DNA from 3 places in the Xenorhabdus sp. SGI 60 genome. Region 3 is predicted to be linked to each of the others. Evidence: predicted binding sites of a transcription regulator. Region 3 holds the regulator's gene; each other region holds the start of a gene.
What was found. Region 3 encodes CRP, which controls carbon source genes, mostly activating them, when cyclic AMP is high. Its sites were predicted from a motif close to ATGTGANNNNNNTCACAT; they were not measured.

Region 1 (3,238 bases), 410 kb from region 3:
CTTGTAGTTTTTCACGCGCAGCGATATTGAGTCCGATATCTTTTTCCAGCCAAATATCTACGCTGCCATAATGCCGGTTAATACTATTAATTGCGGTCAGCAGAAACTCTTCCCTCACTGAATAAACATAAGCAAATTTTTCGACCACACTTTCACACATAATTTTTGCGTGTTCACTCAATAAATAGTCGCGGTATGGAGCCAATGTGATATTGGTCAACAAATAATCTTCCATCACCGTATCCAAATCAGCACCCAGTGCGAATAAAACCAGTGCAGAACCCACTCCTGTCCTGTCTTTACCCACCGCGCAATGTTGTACAATTCCGCCTTTCTCTGGTTGCAGCAATAATGTCGCTAACGTCTTATAAGCTGGATTGTTAAGGGGTAACAATTCATATAAGCGAGCCATAAATACTTTCGCGTCGAATTGCTCCAGTATTTCTTTGTCTAACTTATCCAGATTAGCATCCACTTCTTTGGAAAGAGGATTAGCTGGAGCATGGTGATAATGCGCACCATTCCATATGCGATCGGGTTTATCCATAATTTCGCTGTTATCACGATAATCAATGATCTGCAAAAGGTTTTGATCGACTAAAAAAGCCTGATCGTTTTCTGTCAATCTGTCCAGTGATCCTGAACGAAATAACAATCCTGATTTAATTTTAGCGCCATTCTTCAGGGTCTTATTACCCAAATCACGAAAATTAATGCCGCCATTCAAAGGAAGTAGTGAAGGATGAGATAGAAATGTTGTGGTCATAGTCACTCTTGTTGCGATTAAAAAAATAGTTAATAGAACAAACTATCTATTAGTACAAAATGTTATGACATTATCAAATTTTGAAATGAAGGGAAAATGAAGGGAGACAAAAAGATAACAAAAACGATAGGGCCAGAATGCTCTGACCCTTGATGAAAGACTTCACAGCAGGCGACGGGCGGCTTCCACAACAATCCCCAGTGCATTGCTTTCTGTTTTTTTCAGCAGCTCAACATCGGGGATTTCCTGTTGGGTACGGTTAACGATCACACCGGCTACCATACCAGCACGTAGTCCCTGACTTGCGCACATGGTCAGCAAGGTTGCTGACTCCATTTCAAAGTTCATTACGCCCATTTCTTGCCATTCTTTCATCGAGCCTTGGAAACGGCGCACAACACGACCGGAATAAGTATCGTAACGCTCTTGTCCTGGATAGAAGGTATCGGAAGATGCAGTAATGCCAACATGGGTAACAGAACCCGATGCCTTTGCGGCTTCATACAAGGCATTTGTACACGCAAAATCAGCAACCGCAGGGAACTCCATTGGGGCAAAGTGCAAGCTGGCACCATCCAAACGAACCGCTGCGGTCGTGACCAATACATCCCCTACATTGATATGTGGCTGAATCGCCCCAGTTGTTCCGATACGCAGGAAAGTACATACTCCTAACTGTGCCAGTTCCTCTACAGCAATCGACGTTGAGGGACCTCCAATGCCTGTAGAGCAGACGACCACAGCCTTTCCGTTGATTTCTGCACGCCAGGTTGTAAATTCACGGTGGGCAGCCAAATGTACTGGGTTATCCATCAGTCGCGCAATTTTCTCAACACGGTTAGGATCGCCTGGTACAATCGCCAGAGTTGCGCCTTGCAGGTCGCTTTTGGTGATACCTAAGTGAAACACATCAGACATATCAGACTCCTCAACGGGCATGATTCAAAATTTGAATACCTAAATTTAGTCAATACTCTGACATTTTTTAGTGATTAAAATCATCTTTAATTGATATTCAAAAGAAACACATACATATATTTGTGATAATTGTCACATTTAAAAAGAAAACGCCCTCTACAGGGCGCTATTCACATAATAAGTTACATGATGAAATTAAGCAGCAATACACCACACAGTCCAATTCCCCAAGCAATTGTGGTGGGTATTGACCAGATGATAATCTGCTGTCTCACATTCTTAATGCCCATCATCCGGTTAACCACCCAGAAAAAACAATCATTGAAGTAACTGAAAAATAGTGTGCCCATCATCGCAGCCTGAGCCGCCACCAACATATTAACATCCGGTATCTGCTTGATAACCGGCGCAGAAATAGAAGCCGCAGTTATCATTGCCACTGTACCAGAGCCTTGAATTATGCGGATGAGCGTTGCAATGATAAATGGGATCAAGACCGGTGTTATGGGCAGGCTGGCAATATAATGCGCCAATATCGTCCCTGTTGAACCTTCGTTCAACACTGCACCTAATGCACCTCCTGCTCCTGACACCAACAGAATAATGCCTACCGTTTTTAACCCTGTTTCCAGATGTTCAATCACTTCATGCTTACTAACGTTTGGCATTAAGGTATAAACTGCCAGTAATACACTGATTGCTAGCGCAATAATGGGTGATCCTAGAAAATCAAAAATCTGAAAATAGAAAGCGTTTTCCTTACCGGCAAACCCATCCATTTTCCGTATCATTCCATTAATGACACCAATAACAATCAGCATAATTGGCACGACGATAGGTAAAAGAGAAAGAAATAGACTTGGAAGTGATTTTTGCTCTTTCTCTTCCATATAACGCTGATGTACTTGTGGCAAATTTTCTGCACTTTCTTCTGTATCACCCAGTTGATATTGAGGATATTTAGTTTCCAGCCACTTTGCATAGCAGGTAATACCGATGACACAGGGCGCCGCCAGTATCATACCTGCCAGCATCATTTGGCCGATACTGACCCCGAATATTCCGGCGACACCAAGCGGCCCAGGTGTTGGAGGAACGATATGGTGAGTCACCACTAACCCTCCGGCCAGAGCAACCCCAAGGGACAATACATTGCGTTTACCTTTTTTCGCCAATGCCTTCACCAGCGGATAGAGGATCACAAAAGCTGAATTCACAAATATGGGGATACTGACAATATAACCGGTAATCGCCAAAGCCCACTCTTCGCGCCTTTTACCCAACCATTTAATCAGGCTATAGGCGATTTGCTCTGTTGCTCCCGATACTTCCAATATTCTCCCCATCATGCATCCCAATCCAATCACGATACCGATGTTACCTAGTGTCGAACCAAATCCTTTAGCGATTACTTCAACGATATTATTCATAGTCAAACCGCCTGATATTCCAGCGATTATTGCCGCAATTAACATAGCGATAAGGACATGAACACGCGTGCGCAAGACCAGAAAAACCAGCGTAAATACCGCCACGCCCAATCCCATAATTGGA
Region 2 (3,238 bases), 980 kb from region 3:
ACCACTTTCGATTGTTTTTTATCAAATCCAATGACACAGATTAGACGCTCAAAATCAGTCCGGTAATTGCTGCGGACAGGAAACTCACCAGCGTTGAACCAAACAGCAATTTCAAGCCAAAGCGCGCAACAGCATTACCTTGTTGTTCATCCAGCCCTTTAACAGCGCCAGAAATAATCCCAATGGAACCAAAGTTAGCGAAAGAAACCAAAAATACGGACAGAATACCTTTCGAATGTTCACTTAGTTGAGCAGACATCTCTTGCAGGCTCTGCATCGCCACAAATTCGTTAGAAACTAACTTGGTTGCCATGATACTGCCGACTTTCAGCGCTTCATCACTTGGAATACCAATGATCCATGCAAACGGATAAAACACATATCCCATACATTCCTGGAAAGTGATACCAAATACCAGATGGAAAATTGCATTAATGCCTGCAATCAAGGCAATAAAGCCGATCAACATCGCAGTGACAATCAAAGCAACTTTGAAACCCGCCAGAATATAATCGCCCAGCATTTCAAAGAAACTTTGCCCTTCGTGGAGGTTGCTCATATGGATATCTTCTTCATTCTCAACAGAGTAAGGGTTGATGAGAGATAAGATGATAAAAGTGCTGAACATATTGAGGATCAGTGCCGCAACCACATATTTTGCATCCAGCATCGTCATGTAAGCACCGACGATAGCCATAGATACGGTAGACATTGCCGTTGCCGCCATCGTATACATCCGGCGCTCAGACATTTTGCCCAGCACATTTTTATAAGCAATAAAATTCTCTGATTGCCCCAAAATCAATGAACTGACCGCATTAAATGATTCCAGTTTACCCATGCCGTTAATTTTAGACAGCACTGTACCTATTACACGAATGATAATGGGTAGTACTTTGATGTGTTGCAAAATACCAATCAGGGCGGAGATAAAAATGATAGGACACAATACATTCAGGAAGAAAAAGGCCAGATTTGCTTCTATCATGCCACCAAAAACAAAACTGGTCCCTTTCGCTGCATAAGACAATAGATGGACAAATAAATCGTCAAATCCTTTAACGACTCCCAAACCGACGTTAGAATTCAGGAAGAACCAGGCCAGAAAGAGTTCGATTATCAGCAGCTGAATAATATAACGAATCTTAATATCCTTCCGGTTATTACTTGCCAAAACCGCCAGGCCGCCAATGACCACTAATGCGAGTAAAAAATGTAAAACATGAGATATAGCCATAAAGAAGAACTCCAAACACGATTCTGTGCAAATTTACATCTGTATTCTATGTAACACATAATAGTAAATTTTGATTACTGTCACATTAATTTACTATTTAGGTGGTTACATGTCTCTATTTAGCTAACTCGATCACACTTTAATAATCGCCGCCCTAAATAGAAGACATATTATTCACCTAATAAACGGAGCATTTCCTCTTCATCAATAACGTAAATTCCCAGCTCATTAGCCTTAGCTAATTTAGAACCCGCAGCTTCACCTGCAATAACCAGATCTGTTTTCTTAGACACACTTCCTGTCACTTTTGCGCCTAAAGCAGTCAGCTTATCTTTAGCTTCATCTCGGGATAAACGGTTCAGTGAACCCGTCAATACTACTGTCTTGCCAGCAAATGGATTGTTGACTTCATCAAAGTTCAGACTTTCAGTCGATTCCCAATGAATACCAATATTGTTAACCAAATCATCAATCACCACCTGATTGTGTGGCTCATTAAAGAAATTCACGACATGGCGGGCAACAACACTTCCCACATCTTGCACCGCAATCAGTGCCTCCATGTCCGCTGCACGTAATTTTTCTAACGTGCCAAAATGTGCAACCAGGTTGGCGGCTGTCGCTTCACCAACTTCACGAATACCCAAAGAGTAAATAAAGCGTGCAAAAGTGGTTTTCTTCGCTTTCTCCAAGGCATTAATGATATTTTGCGCAGATTTAGGTCCCATTCGCTCAAGACCTGTTAATTTCCCGGCGGTCAATCGGAAAAGTTCAGCTGGCGTTTTGACATATTCTTTATCCACAAGCTGTTCAATAATTTTTTCGCCCATGCCATCAACATCCATAGCACGACGGGAAACAAAATGTTTCAGTGCCTCTTTGCGCTGCGCTCCGCAGAACAAGCCTCCTGTACAACGAGCGACTGCTTCACCTTCGACACGCTCTATATCGGAGCCACAAACCGGACAATGTACGAGAAAAATCACTTCCTGAGTTTCTGCTGGTCTGTTTTCATAAACAACGCCCACGACTTGCGGGATAACATCTCCGGCACGACGAATAATCACCGTATCACCAATACGCAGCCCCAGACGTTCAATTTCATCTGCATTATGCAGCGTGGCATTACTCACCGTAACACCTGCCACCAATACAGGCTCCAGACGAGCAACCGGAGTAATGGCGCCAGTACGCCCTACCTGAAACTCGACATCACGAATGATAGTCATCTGTTCTTGAGCCGGAAACTTGAAAGCCGTCGCCCAACGTGGCGCTCGGGCAACAAAGCCCAACCTTTCTTGTAATTCGAGGGAATCAACCTTGACGACAATTCCATCAATATCAAAGCCGAGTGTCGGCCGCTTCTGCTCAATGTCACGGTAAAAATCCATCACCCGTTGAGTGCCCTGGCATAACTTCACGTTGTCATTGACAGGCAATCCCCACCGTTTGAATTGCATCAGGCGTTCATAGTGACTTGCTGGTAACTCTCCGCCTTCCAGCACACCAACCCCATAGCAATAGAAAGTAAGTGGACGCTTGGCAGTAATGCGAGGGTCGAGCTGACGCAATGATCCAGCCGCCGCATTGCGGGGATTGGCGAAGACTTTATTTCCAGTACGACGCGCTTCTTCGTTGAATTTTTCAAACCCGGCTTGTTTCATAAAGACTTCACCACGGATTTCGACGCTAGCGGGAATATTATCCCCTTTCAAACGCAAGGGAATGGCACGGATAGTACGGACGTTGGCGGTAATATTCTCCCCCGTTGTCCCATCACCACGAGTCGCAGCTTGTACCAATTCCCCATTTTCATACAGCAAACTGACCGCCAAACCATCAAGTTTTAGCTCACAACAAAACACCAAATCCCGGCCATCTTTCAGACGATCACGAACGCGTTTGTCAAATGCCAGGTAGCTCTCTTCATCAAATACGTTGTCCAGAGACAACATAGGGATCTCATGGCGTACCTGCTCAAACGCCGTTAACGGTGCTGCT
Region 3 (3,238 bases):
CAGTGGAGCAGGAACAACCACTACCAGTGTCGCTTTTCGCAAGATTTTCCAACAATTTGACGTAACAGCCGCACTGATAGAAGGGGATAGTTTCCATCGTTATACTCGTCCTGAAATGGATGCCGAGATACGGAAAGCAAGAGAACAAGGCAGACATATCAGCTACTTTGGGCCAGAAGCTAACGATTTCGGTATGTTGGAAAAGACATTCCTTGAGTACGGAGAAACGGGCAATGGCCGCTGCCGAAAATATCTCCATACCTATGATGAGGCCGTTCCTTATAACCAATTGCCGGGTACTTTCACACCGTGGGAACCTCTGCCATCAAATACGGACGTCCTATTTTATGAAGGGCTGCACGGTGGTGTTGTCACGCCACAACACAATGTTGCCAGTCATGTTGATCTGTTGATTGGCGTTGTGCCTATCGTCAACTTAGAATGGATACAAAAACTCATCCGTGATACCGGTGAGCGTGGGCATTCCAGAGAGGCTGTCATGGATTCCGTTGTCCGCTCAATGGATGACTATATCCGCTACATCACTCCTCAGTTTTCACGTACCCATATCAATTTCCAGCGTGTCCCTACCGTTGATACCTCTAACCCCTTCTCTGCCAAAGCCATTCCCTCGCTGGACGAAAGTTTTATCGTGATCCGCTTCCGTGGTCTCACTCAAATTGATTTTCCTTATTTACTCGCTATGCTTCAGGGTTCATTTATTTCCAGCATAAATACTATCGTCGTTCCGGGTGGAAAAATGGGACTGGCAATGGAATTAATTATGGCGCCGCTTGTTAAACAATTACTGGAAGGCAAAAAAATCTCGTAATTTAATCCCCATTTAATTTTTAATAAAACAGGTAACAAAAAATAATGTTACCTGTTTTATTTAAATAAATAGGCCATTTTTTGTGACATAATTTTTTCCCTTTTATAAATATAAAATCAATAAAACCAACTCTTCTGCCTGATTTCTGGTAATCTGGCAGTCTGTTTAATAGGCTAAGCGATACAGGAGAAGACAGAAACGCTTTCCTGTGTTACAAACAAGGTTACAAATAGGGACTGGCAAGATATATGGTTAAGATCAATATGCCCAAATTTTGACATCTTTATAATCCATATAAAATTCCCGCTTGTCAGTTTTTCAGCAGGTTAATATGTTAAGCTATTGACTTTATAAAGCCAGCCTGAAGAGGAACTACAGTTTCTCACACCATAAAGGCAGAAATAACAACAGAGGATAAAGCGAATGGTTCTCGGCAAGCCACAAACAGACCCGACTCTTGAATGGTTTTTGTCACACTGCCATATTCACAAATATCCATCCAAGAGCACGCTTATTCATCAAGGCGAGAAAGCAGAAACGCTTTACTACATTGTTAAAGGTTCGGTTGCTGTTCTAATAAAAGATGAAGAAGGTAAGGAGATGATTCTCTCTTATTTAAATCAGGGAGATTTCATTGGTGAACTTGGATTGTTTGAAGAGGGGCAAGAACGTACTGCATGGGTGCGAGCCAAAAGTGCCTGTGAAGTGGCTGAAATTTCCTATAAGAAATTTCGCCAGTTAATTCAGGTCAATCCTGATATTCTGATGCGTTTATCTGCCCAAATGGCAAGTCGCCTACAAACCACTTCCGAAAAAGTAGGCAACTTAGCCTTTCTGGACGTTACAGGCCGTATCGCCCAGACGTTGCTCAATTTGGCCAAACAACCTGATGCAATGACTCACCCTGATGGTATGCAAATCAAAATCACACGTCAGGAAATTGGGCAGATTGTGGGTTGCTCCCGTGAAACGGTTGGCCGTATCCTGAAAATGCTGGAAGATCAAAACCTGATCTCTGCACATGGCAAAACCATCGTCGTTTACGGGACTCGTTAATTCCCGATAAACCAGAAACTCAGCCAGTGCAATCTGTTACTTCGCACTGGCTTTTTTACTTTTATTGGTTTAACCAGCGGAATATCGCCATTTCCAGCCGCATCATGCCGTCTGTAATTTCGTCCTCAGGAATGATCAATGATGGAGTAAAGCGCAAGATGCTGTCTCCTGCACTTAATAACATCAATCCCGATTCCGCCGCTTGCTGCACTATTTCTCTGGCCTTGCCCTGATATTCAGCTTTCAATACGGCGCCAATAAGCAAGCCTTTTCCACGAACTTCATGGAAAATACCATATTTTTGGTTCAGCTTTTCCAGAGCATGAATGAGCATATCGTGCCGTTTTTCCACGCCCATCATCACTTCTGGCGTATTGATGATATCCAGTACGACACAACCGATACTACAAGCCAATGGGTTTCCACCATAAGTCGTTCCATGCGCGCCCGTTTCCATTGCCGCCGCTATTGTATCTGTCGTTAACATTGCACTGATGGGAAAACCGCCCCCCAGCGCTTTTGCTGTCGTCAGGATATCCGGCTGTACGCCATAATGCTGGTAAGCATATAACTTACCCGTGCGCCCTATTCCACTCTGGACTTCATCAAAGACCAACAAGGCCTGATGTTTATCACACAATTCCCGCACTCCATGCAGAAACGCCATCGTCGCAGGAGTCACTCCCCCTTCTCCTTGAATTGGCTCCAAAACAACAGCACAAGTGTGATCATCGATTTCCGCCCTGACAGCATCCAAATCGTTAAAAGGTACGTGAACAATATCAGCAGGTTTAGGTCCAAACCCGTCGGCATATTTCGGCTGTCCTCCTACCGAAACAGTGAAAAAGGTGCGTCCATGAAACGCCTGATGGAAAGCAATAATTTTAGTTTTATTCGGATGATGACGAGTAATCGCATAACGACGTGCCAATTTAAATGCCGCTTCATTGGCTTCCGCTCCCGAATTAGCGAAAAAGACTTTCTGGGCAAAGGTCGCATCAATCAATTTTTGCGCTAAAGTTAAGGCTGGCTCATTGGTAAAAATATTGCTGACATGCCACAATTTTTCACCTTGCTGTTTCAGGACGTTCACCAAAGCCGGGTGACAGTGCCCCAAAGCCAGAACAGCGATACCTCCGGCAAAATCAATATATTCTTTACCCTGTTGATCCCATACTCGACTTCCTTGCCCTCTGACAGGAATAAAATTCGCCGGTGCATAAATGGGCAACATCACTTGATCATAGGTATTTCGTTTTGTTGCTTTATTTTCTGCCATTTCCCCCACCTTATTTTTATCTTTGCTATTTAAAAATGAAATAATAATCATAAAATATGAATAAAAAATCA

Region 1: udp (uridine phosphorylase) is a predicted target of CRP. The motif match lies at 1,805-1,822, and genes of this name have one in related genera.
Region 2: ACSJJG_RS06300 (NupC/NupG family nucleoside CNT transporter) is a predicted target of CRP. The motif match lies at 1,306-1,323, and genes of this name have one in related genera.

The regions. Positions count from the first base shown of each region.
Region 1 is NZ_CP196860.1:707,867-711,104, reverse strand. It holds gene ACSJJG_RS03245 (tyrosine-protein phosphatase) at 1-766, opposite strand, end outside; gene udp (uridine phosphorylase) at 929-1,684, opposite strand; gene ACSJJG_RS03235 (GntP family permease) at 1,867-3,238, opposite strand, start outside.
Region 2 is NZ_CP196860.1:1,282,447-1,285,684, reverse strand. It holds gene ACSJJG_RS06300 (NupC/NupG family nucleoside CNT transporter) at 41-1,231, opposite strand; gene ligA (NAD-dependent DNA ligase LigA) at 1,408-3,238, opposite strand, start outside.
Region 3 is NZ_CP196860.1:298,853-302,090, reverse strand. It holds gene ACSJJG_RS01425 (phosphoribulokinase) at 1-832, shown strand, start outside; gene crp (cAMP-activated global transcriptional regulator CRP) at 1,256-1,888, shown strand; gene ACSJJG_RS01415 (aspartate aminotransferase family protein) at 1,950-3,167, opposite strand.